One region of the Gemmiger sp. genome, then DNA from elsewhere that is predicted to be linked to it. Evidence: predicted binding sites of a transcription regulator. Region 1 holds the regulator's gene; each other region holds the start of a gene.
What was found. Region 1 encodes HrcA, which represses chaperone genes, less so after heat shock. Its sites were predicted from a motif close to TGTTAGCACTCNNNNNNNNNGAGTGCTAACA; they were not measured.

Region 1 (3,241 bases):
TCTGGTCGGCTTCCTTATCGATGCCGTAGGCCAGAGAAGCAGCGGTCGGCTCGTTGATGATACGCTTGACGTTCAGGCCGGCAATGGTGCCTGCGTTCTTGGTGGCCTGACGCTGGCTGTCGTTGAAGTAGGCGGGGACGGTGATGACGGCCTCGGTGACAGGCTCGCCCAGGTAAGCTTCGGCGTCAGCCTTCAGCTTGCTCAGGATCATAGCGCTGATCTCTTCGGGGGTGTAGTCCTTGCCGCCGGCGTGGACCTTCTCGGCGGTGCCCATCTTACGCTTGATGGAGGAGATGGTATTCTCGGGGTTGGTGATGGCCTGACGCTTTGCGACCTGGCCGACCAGACGCTCGCCGGTCTTGGTGAAACCGACGACAGACGGGGTGGTGCGGGCGCCCTCGGCGTTCGCGATGACGACAGGCTCGCCGCCTTCCATAACAGCGACGCAGCTATTGGTAGTACCAAGGTCAATACCGATGATTTTGCTCATAATAAAAACTCCCTTCAAATTTGCTTTGAACAGTAGTGAATGTCAATTTATATGGAAACGAATCTTTTGATTCGGTTCGCCTTATTCTGCGACAACGACCATCGCGTGGCGGATGATCTTGTCACCGATCTTGTAGCCCTTCTGGAAAACCTGCGTGACGCTGCCGCTCTCCTGGCCCTCGGCGGCGGGGGCCTGCGAAACGGCGTTCATGAAGTTGGGGTCAAACGGCTGATTCAGCGCTTCGATTTCGGTGATGTTCAGCGTTTCCAGGGCCTTGGCGGCCTTGTCCAGCGTCATCATGACGCCCTTCTTGTAGTTCTCGTCGGTGCAGGCGGCGTTGGCAGCCATATCCAGCGTGTCCAGGATGCCCAAAATCTGGGTCACAGCGTGGGACACACCGTCGTTGAACTTCTGGTCGGCCTCGCGCTGGCTGCGCTTGCGGTAGTTATCATACTCGGCGGCGGTGCGCAGCAGCTGGTTTTTCAGCTCCTCGTTCTTTTTCTCCGCCTCGTCCAGCTTAGCCTGCAAGGCCGCTGTCTCGTGGTGGTGCTTACCCTCGTGCTTTGCCTCGGGCTTGTCGGCCTTGGGGGCCTCCTGCTCAGGGGCCTTGGCCTCGGTCTCAGGCACCTTGGTCTCTGCGGCGGGCGTCTGCTTGGTTTCTTTTTCGTGGCTCATTGCGGGTTTCCTTCTTTCCAATTATTGGCCCTGCCCGGCCATACTCTGCCCCAGCTTTGCGGCAAAGTAGTCGAGGATCGGCAGCAGCCGCTCATATTCCATGCGGGTGGAGCCGATGAGCGCCACCGAGCCTGTCAGCCCGCCGCCTGCCAGATACCGCTTGCTGACGATGCAGCAGCCCGGCATGGCCGGGTCCAGGTCGCAGCCCAGGGTGGCCGTAACGCGGCTTCCCTCGGGGCGGATCAGCTCGGTAGCGGCCTCGTTGTCGGAGAAAATCTCCAGCAGCGTGCCAAGGTTCTGGCGGACATCCGGCATCTTTGCCAGGTATTGTGCGCCTTCCAGGCAGGCCTGCGGGCCGGTGGTGACAAGCGCCTGCGCGGCCATGATCACGGGGCTGAGCCGCTCACCTGCGGCCAGCACCAGGCTGGCCATCAGCATGGGGCTGAGGTCCTGCGGGGCTACAAACGTAAGCCCCCGGTTGAGCAGCTGCGCGATGTTGGCGGCGTCGTCCCGGGACAGGCCGGTATCGACGCGGGCCACGCGGGTACGAACCCCGCCTGCGCTGGTGACTGCCAGCACCGCCGCGCTGTACCGCCCGACCTGCACAACCTCAAAGTGGGCGATGCAGAGATCCGGGGCCTGGGGCGTGGTGGCGGCAGCGGCGCAGCCAGTCAAATCAGCCAAACTGCGGGCTGCAGCGGGCACGAGCTTTTCCGGCTCGGCATCCATGGCGGCGAACAGGTCATCGATGTGGCGGCGGTCGGCATCCGGCAGGGCGCTGGCCTTCGGCGCATCGATCAGGTGGTCGAGGTAGTAGCGATAGCCTTGGGCACTGGGCACACGGCCCGCACTGGTGTGGGGCTGTTCCAGCAGGCCCAGCTTAGTCAGCGCCGCCATCTCGTTGCGCAGCGTTGCACTGGACAGTGCCATGTCAAAGTAGTTTGCCAGCAGGCCCGAACCGACCGGTTCGCCGCCGTTGGCATACAGGGCAACAATGGCTTCCAGTATACGCTGCTTGCGCGCGTCCATGGCCATGCTGCTCATCTCCTTTGGTTTGCTTTCGGTTTTGTTTAGCACTCTATATCTCTGAGTGCTAAGTTAATTATATTCCCGTTTTGCAAACTGTCAAGGGGTTTTTCCGATTTTTTTGTAAGTTTAACAGTTTCGTCACAATCACGGCAGAGTTCTTACCTATTATATATGTAGGGGCCGGTTATGCCCGGCCTGCACTTGTACGGAAAACGGTCGCTTGCGGGAAAGCTGAGGGCCGGGCATGCCCGGCCCCTACACGGCGGTGTGCATTCAGACACCCCGTCACTCCCCCATCCATCGCGCTAAAAACTCGGCGGCGGTGGCGGCGGCGCGGATGGTCTCGGGGTCGGGTACGGCATCCCGGCGCATACCCGGCAGCAGCACGCCGCCCTCAATATCGCCATGCACCAAAACCGGCGCGGCGCACAGCAGCCAACGGCTGCCCAACGCGACCCGGTGCAGCGGCTCTTCCGGTGCGGTGTACAGCTTGCGGCGGGCCAGCAGGGCGTCCAACTCAGGCGGCAGCGGCTCGCCCAGCAGCTCACTTCTGCCCGCCCCGGCGGCGGCCACGATCTTTTCCCGGTCACAGACAGCCACACCACAGCCCAGCCGCCGGGCCAGCACATCGGCGTAGGCGGCGGCCGGCTCGCCCAGCTCTGCCAGCGGCGAATACTTTTTAAAGACAACTTCCCCTTTGCCATCGGTAAAAATTTCCAGTGCGTCGCCCGAGTGGATGCGCTGGGTACGGCGTATCTCCTTCGGGATGACCACCCGGCCCAATTCATCGATGCGCCGCACAATTCCTGTCGCTCTCATACAGAATCCTCCCTGGTTTTTTATGGTAGTATCTGCGGTTTCATACAAAATATGTAAGGAGTTCCCTATGGATTTACTGCAAACCACCCTTTGCTATCTCGAAAAAGACGGCGCGTACCTGATGCTGCACCGCGTCAAAAAGAAAAACGACGTCAACCACGACAAGTGGGTCGGCGTCGGCGGCAAGTTTGAGCCGGGCGAGGATGCGCTGACTTGCGCCCTGCGCGA
Region 2 (3,241 bases), on a different contig from region 1:
GTGGCTGATGCGCATACCCAATTTTTTGGCGGTATCCAGCGGGATATGGTCATACCCGATGCTGCGGCAGGGCAGGTATTTTACGCCCATCCCGGCCCAGGCTTCCAGGTATTCGGGCCGAATCGCGCAGGGGTTCGTGCTGACGGCGTCGCAGCCCTCGGCCAGGTGCAGGTTCTCCGGCGTGGGTACGCCGGGCGTGCCGGTATAGTCGATGCCGTACTGTTGTTTGTACGGCTCGCAATACTGCTGCTCGTCAAAGGGGCGCAATGTGTAAAACATGATCTTCATGTTTTGTCATCTTCCTTACAGGTGATAGTTGAAGAGGTCGGCCAGCCAGTCCGTACACAGATCCACCCAGGCGCGGTTGTGGGCGTTGGGGGTGTTGACCTCCCGCGTGCAGGTGCTGGTGCCGTGGCCGTCGTGGTTGAAGAGATGCAGCTCAAACGGCACCTTATGCTCGGTCAGGGCCGACGCCAGCAGCAGTGAGTTCTGCACAGGGACCGAGCCATCCTCCACCGTGTGCCAGATAAAGAAGGGCGGCAGATCGCCGCGGATTTGATTTTCCAGGCTCATGGTGGCCTTCAGTTCGGCATCGTCGCCGCAAAGATTCTTGATGGAGCCGCCGTGGGTCATGATGCCCGACGTGATAACTGGGTAGCCCAGCACAACAGCATCGGGGCGGGCTTCCTCGGCGTGGATGCCGAGGGCTTTCTGCACCGGCTCGGCATCCCACAGGATGGCCGTGGATGCCGCCAGATGCCCGCCCGCCGAGAAGCCGCAGACGGCAACCTTGAAGGGGTCAACACGGAACTTTGCTGCGTTGCGGCGGATGTGCAAAATTGCCCCCGCTGCGTCGATCAGCGGCTGCCAGCGCAGCGGCGGCTGGGTATCGTCCTTACGGCAGGTGTAGGTCAGGATAAAGACGTTATAGCCTGCCTGCAAAAACTGCATGGCGACGGGGTCAGCCTCGCGCGAGCTGCACCAGGCGTAGCCGCCGCCCGGCAGAATTAGTATAGCCGGGCGGATGTTGAAGGCGGGCATTTCGGTAGTCTCGTCCCGCAGGTAGCCAACGAGGGCTGCGCCGCTGGGGAGGGTATGGTTGTAGAATTGCATGGATATTTCCTCGATTCTGATTTTATATGCAGGGGCGGGATTTATCCCTTCCCCGGACGTTGCGGCATGGCAGCGGTCAGAGGGCTGGCCGCCCTACGAACGGAACACGGTTGCAGGGGCGGGGTATGCCCCACCCTCAACACAATGGCAGACGGCCATTCATGCAAAGCTGAGGGCCGGGCATACCCGGCCCCTACCGGGTTCTTTATTTAGGGTGCGCCGCGATGTACTCCGCCATGATATCGGCGGCAAGGCGGCAGAGTTCCGGGCAGGGGCGCTTTTTGTAGTATTCGGGGGTGCGGGGGCTGGCGATGGGGCTGCCCTCGGGTTCTTTCAGACCCAGAAGCTCTTTGCAGATCATGCTTCCTCTGCCGTTGCGGGCCTTGTACTCGGCGGCCAGGGCTTGTACGTCGGTGTAGAGCGCGGTCTTTTTCGCAGGGTCGTCGCTGCCGTAGAGTGCCCCCAGCACCAGTGTGATACCGGAGAACGCACCGCAGACCTCCCGCATACGTCCAAATCCGCCGCCGAAACCTGCGGAAATTTGCAAGGCCTGCTTTTCGGTCATGCCCATTTCCTCTGCAAAGGCCACCGCCACCGATTGGCAGCAGTTGTAACCCTTGAAAAACGCCGCATACGCGCGGTCGCCGTAGATGCTCATGTGTGGGTGTCCTTTCTGGAAATTTCTAAAGGCTCCTCTTAAGGGGCGTTTAAGCTGCGTATATATTCTTAGCATACCGCAAATCTCTCTGTTTGAAAACCCCTGATTTTAAATTTTTTGTTAAAATGCGGCACAAGGGTTGCACTTTATAGAAAAGAGTGCTAAACTAGCTTTAGCAGTTGAAATAAACGAGTGCTAATTTCATTTGTATAAGTGAGGTTTTCTTCTATGGCAATGCGTCAGTTCAAGGCCGAAAGCAAAAAGCTGCTCGACCTGATGATCAATTCTATCTATACAAACCGCGAGATCTTCCTGCGTGAGCTGATTTCCAACGCTTCGGACGCTTGCGACAAGCGCTACTTCAAGAGCCTGACCGACACGTCTGTCGGCATCACGAAGGATGACTTGAAGATCCACATTCAGCCCGATAAGGAGAGCCGCACGCTGACCATCAGCGACAACGGCATCGGCATGACGAAGGACGAGCTGGAAAAGAACCTGGGCACCATCGCCAAGTCCGGTTCTTTCGACTTCAAGACCGAGAACCAGAGCGACAATATCGACATCATCGGTCAGTTCGGCGTCGGCTTCTACTCTGCCTTTATGGTTGCCAAGAAAGTGACCGTCATTTCCCGCGCCCAGGGCGAGGATACTGCCTGGAAGTGGGAATCCACCGGCGTTGAGGGCTATACCCTGACCGAGACCGACAAGGACGATGTCGGCACTGAAATCATTTTGGTCATGAAGGATGACACCGACACTGACCATTACAGCGAGTATCTGGAAGACTACGAAATCACCAACCTCATCAAGAAGTACAGCGATTACATCCGCTTTCCCATCACGATGTACCGTGAGAAATCCCGCCAGAAGCCGAAGCCGGAGGATGCGGGCGACGATTACAAGCCCGAGTACGAGACCTACACCGAGCTGGAAACGCTGAACAGCATGGTGCCCATCTGGAAGCGCCCGAAGAGTGAAGTCAAAGACGAGGACTACAACGAGTTCTACAAGAACAAGTTCATGGACTACACCGACCCGCTGCGGGTCATTACCAGCCGCACCGAGGGCACGGCAACCTACACGGCGCTGCTGTTCATCCCCGGCTCCACCCCGTATGACTATTACACCAAGGAGTATGAGAAGGGCTTGGCACTCTACGCTTCCGGTGTCATGATCATGGAGAAGTGCGGCGACCTGCTGCCCGACTATTTCAGCTTTGTCAAGGGCGTTGTGGACAGCGAGGACTTGAGCCTGAACATCAGCCGTGAGACGCTGCAGAAGGACAACCAGCTCAAGCTGATGCGCAGCTCTCTGGAAAAGAAGATCAAAAACGAACTGCACGCTATGCTGGTCAACGACCGCGAGAAGTACGAGACGTTCTGGAAGAACTTCGGCCGTCAGGTCAAGTTTGGCGTCTACGGGGACTACGGTATGCACAAGGATCTGCTGGGTGATTTGCTGATGTTC
Region 3 (3,241 bases), on a different contig from region 1:
AGTGGGCGTGAAGCAGTTCGTCGAGGATGTGGCCGCAATTCTGGGGCAGGCAGCGGCGCACATGGTCGCGGGTGTGCTTGCTGGACACGAACCGGCACAGATCAATGAGCCGCAGCAGTGTCAGCCGATACCAGGCGTGCAGGTCTTTTTGGCGGGCTTTCAGCTCGGGCAATTTTTGATTGGGATAATAGACCAATGTTGCCAACTCGGCGCGTTCGTCGGCGGGGACGCCGGGGCCTAACACCGTGTCGATCTTTTCCCGGATGACGCCCGACGCGCTGTTTAAAATATGTACAAACGCTTCATGCTCGCCGTGCAGGTCGCTCATAAAATGCTCGGTGCCCTTGGGCAGGCGCAGCAGTGCCTCAATGCGGATGATCTCGCTGGCCGCGGCGGCCACGGTCTTGTATTTCTGGGAAAGCAGGCGCAGATAGCGCAGATGCTCGTCGGAATATGGCACGGGCAGGACCTCCCTGTACTTTTATTTCATCTATATGGAATTATAACACACTTTTAGGCAAAACAAAAGGGCCGCAGCCCTAAGAATTTAGGGCTGCGGCCCGGAAGAGTATGCCTTGCAGGGGTCGATGCTCACATCCACCGCTACGGCGTTCCGGAAGATGAGCGATTACTCGATCTCAATCAACGTCTGCTTCGGTTCCAATTTCTTGGCGTCGGCCTTGGGCAGATGCAGGCTCAGGATGCCGTTCTCAAATTTGGCGCTGATATCCTTGGGTTCCAGCTCCTTGCCAACGTAGAAGCTGCGGGCACAGCTGCCGGTGGCACGCTCCTGGCGAATGTAGCGGCCCTCGTTGTCCTTCTCGTCCAGTTCCTCATTGCGCTGGGCGCTGATGGTCAGATAGCCGTTGTCAAGGTCGAGCTTGACATCCTCCTTCTTGAAGCCGGGCAGGTCGACAAACACATCGTAACTGTCCTTGTTCTCGCGGACGTCGGTCTTCATCACATTGGCGGCACGTTTGCCAAACATACTGCGGGGTTCGGCAGCGCGCATTGCACGGTCAAAGTCATGCGCCCAGGCATCGCTGAACAAATCATCCATCAAACCATCATTGAACATATACGGAACCATCATCATAAGTCATTCCTCCAATTTTCATCGGCTGAACGTAGACTGTGCGTACAGTTGACTTTTGAATTAAGCTTTGTTGTTCCTTTGGGGGTTCTGGTTCTTTCGTCCCTGTTCCCCTTGGAACGCTTTTATAATAACACGGCAAATTAGCACTGTCAATAGTAGAGTGCTAATGTTTACAAGTTGTGTAATGATTGTTCATAAAATATGCAATAAGCTTTTGAATACAGCGATAGTACGTGATTTTGTGTAGTGATCAATACGCCTGGCCCCTGCACAAGTGTGTACGCACCATATAAAACAAGAACATGCCCGCCACCCTTGCCAAATTTTCGTCTGTTTTTTTGTGCGGTTTGCGGATTGACACTTTTTGAATGCAACGGTATCCTTGAACTGCGCGCGACTATCATGCGCAACATTTTCAGCAAGGGAGGGAACGTGCGCACCATGGCGAATAACACTACACCCATGAAAATTGCAGAGATCGCAGACGCGCTCGGAATCTCGAAAACCACGGTATCACGTGCGCTTTCCGGCAAAGGACGCGTGGGGGAGGAGACCCGCGCCCGGGTGCTTGCCTACGCCGGGCTGACCGGGCGCGAGGTCGCGCCGCCCCATCCGGTGACACAGGGCGCAACACATAATCTGTCACTCATCATCCCGAAACACTTTATCCGCCTGGATTTGCCCTTCCTGCGCAAATGTATGGGCGGCATCTGCGCCATGGCTGCGCAGCGCGGGTATGACCTGCTGCTCTGCTATGTCAGTGAGACCGACACCGACCAACTGGAACGCCAGCTGGCAAGCCATAAAGTTGATGGTGTCATCCTTTCCCGCACCATGTCGGATGACCCCTGCATCGACTTGTTGAATCAGTACGGTGTGCCTTTTGTGGCCATCGGCCGCATCGACGACCCGGAGATTCCCCAGGCCGACAACGACCAGCTGGGTGCAGCGTGCGAAATGACCCGCTTGCTGCTGCAGTTGGGCACCCGGCGCATCGCCTACCTGGGCGGCAGCGGCACTTATACCGTCAACGCCGACCGGCTGCGTGGCTATCTGCGAGGTCTGGCCGAGTTCGGTGTGCAGGCCGACCAAACGCTGATCCACACGGGATTGGAGAGCGACGAACAGCGCACCGACGCACTGGAAGCTACACTGGAGCACCGCCCCGACTGCCTGCTCTGCTGTGACGACCGGCTGGCCTTTGACGTTGTGCGGGAGCTGCGGGCACGGCATATCCATGTACCCCAGGACATCCGCGTGGCAAGCCTGTATGACAGCGAATTGCTCGTAGACATAACACCTTCTATCTCGGCAGTGCGGTTTGACGCCGAGCGCATCGGCTCCACTGCCTGCCGGATGCTGCTGGACATTTTGGCCGGGAAGGACGTGCCGAAGCGCCAGCTGCAAGGGTATCAGGTCATTTTACGGGATTCGACAAAGTGAATAGCGTTTATCATGCCGCCCCGGAGGAATGCCTTCCGGGGCAGTTTTGCTATTCTGGAGGTGTCATGGTTTCCGGCTCTGCGCAACTTCCTATTTTATGACATCATCGAATCAAATTACAAAATAGTTACGGCAACGTCAGATTGCTGTACAAAACAGGGAAAATGTGTCCAAAAACAACCGCGTGCAACCCGGAAGTTGCGCAAGTTGCGCGCATTTTTCGTCGAATAAGCCGTTTCCGGCGGCAAAACAGCCAAAAACGCACTGTGAAACACGGATAATCTGTACATTGACACCAAGCGAAAAATCCTGTATCCTAAAAAACGTAAGGCGGATGCGCAAGTTAGTTGCGCAGCACCGCTCAAGGTGTTCACAAGAGAACATTTTTAAAAGAAGGAGAGTACATTATGAAAAAGCAAATCAGCCTGGCTCTGGCCGGTGTAATGGCTTTGTCCCTCGCCGCTTGCGGCGGCTCTGCCAGCACCGCCACCTCCACTTCCGAAGCAGCTTCCACTGCTGAGTCCACCGAGGCTTCCAGCGCAGCTTCCACCGAGGCCGCTGCTGCCGGCGATGTCCTTGATCAGGCTGCTGCCGCTGCCTTCGCTCAGGACGTTACCTTGACCATGTGGGGCGCTGAAGAGGATCAGGATCTGCTGCGTGAGATCAGCGACAAGTTCATCGAGAAGTACGGCAATTACGGCG

Region 2: the regulator HrcA is predicted to act here: its motif matches at 1,942-1,972, upstream of htpG (molecular chaperone HtpG).
Region 3: the regulator HrcA is predicted to act here: its motif matches at 1,235-1,265, upstream of ACZO0A_RS05040 (Hsp20/alpha crystallin family protein).

What each region holds. Positions count from the first base shown of each region.
Region 1 is NZ_DBMDDV010000031.1:22,252-25,492, forward strand. Features, by position in the region: gene dnaK (molecular chaperone DnaK) at 1-490, opposite strand, end outside; gene ACZO0A_RS10650 (nucleotide exchange factor GrpE) at 572-1,165, opposite strand; gene hrcA (heat-inducible transcriptional repressor HrcA) at 1,187-2,200, opposite strand; gene ACZO0A_RS10660 (stage V sporulation T C-terminal domain-containing protein) at 2,480-3,013, opposite strand; gene ACZO0A_RS10665 (NUDIX hydrolase) at 3,081-3,241, shown strand, end outside.
Region 2 is NZ_DBMDDV010000029.1:28,752-31,992, reverse strand. Features, by position in the region: gene ACZO0A_RS10375 (D-isomer specific 2-hydroxyacid dehydrogenase family protein) at 1-288, opposite strand, end outside; gene ACZO0A_RS10370 (alpha/beta hydrolase) at 304-1,113, opposite strand; gene ACZO0A_RS10365 (C-GCAxxG-C-C family protein) at 1,319-1,771, opposite strand; gene htpG (molecular chaperone HtpG) at 2,000-3,241, shown strand, end outside.
Region 3 is NZ_DBMDDV010000008.1:87,675-90,915, forward strand. Features, by position in the region: gene ACZO0A_RS05035 (fructose-1,6-bisphosphatase) at 1-460, opposite strand, end outside; gene ACZO0A_RS05040 (Hsp20/alpha crystallin family protein) at 629-1,093, opposite strand; gene ACZO0A_RS05045 (LacI family DNA-binding transcriptional regulator) at 1,538-2,539, shown strand; gene ACZO0A_RS05050 (extracellular solute-binding protein) at 2,947-3,241, shown strand, end outside.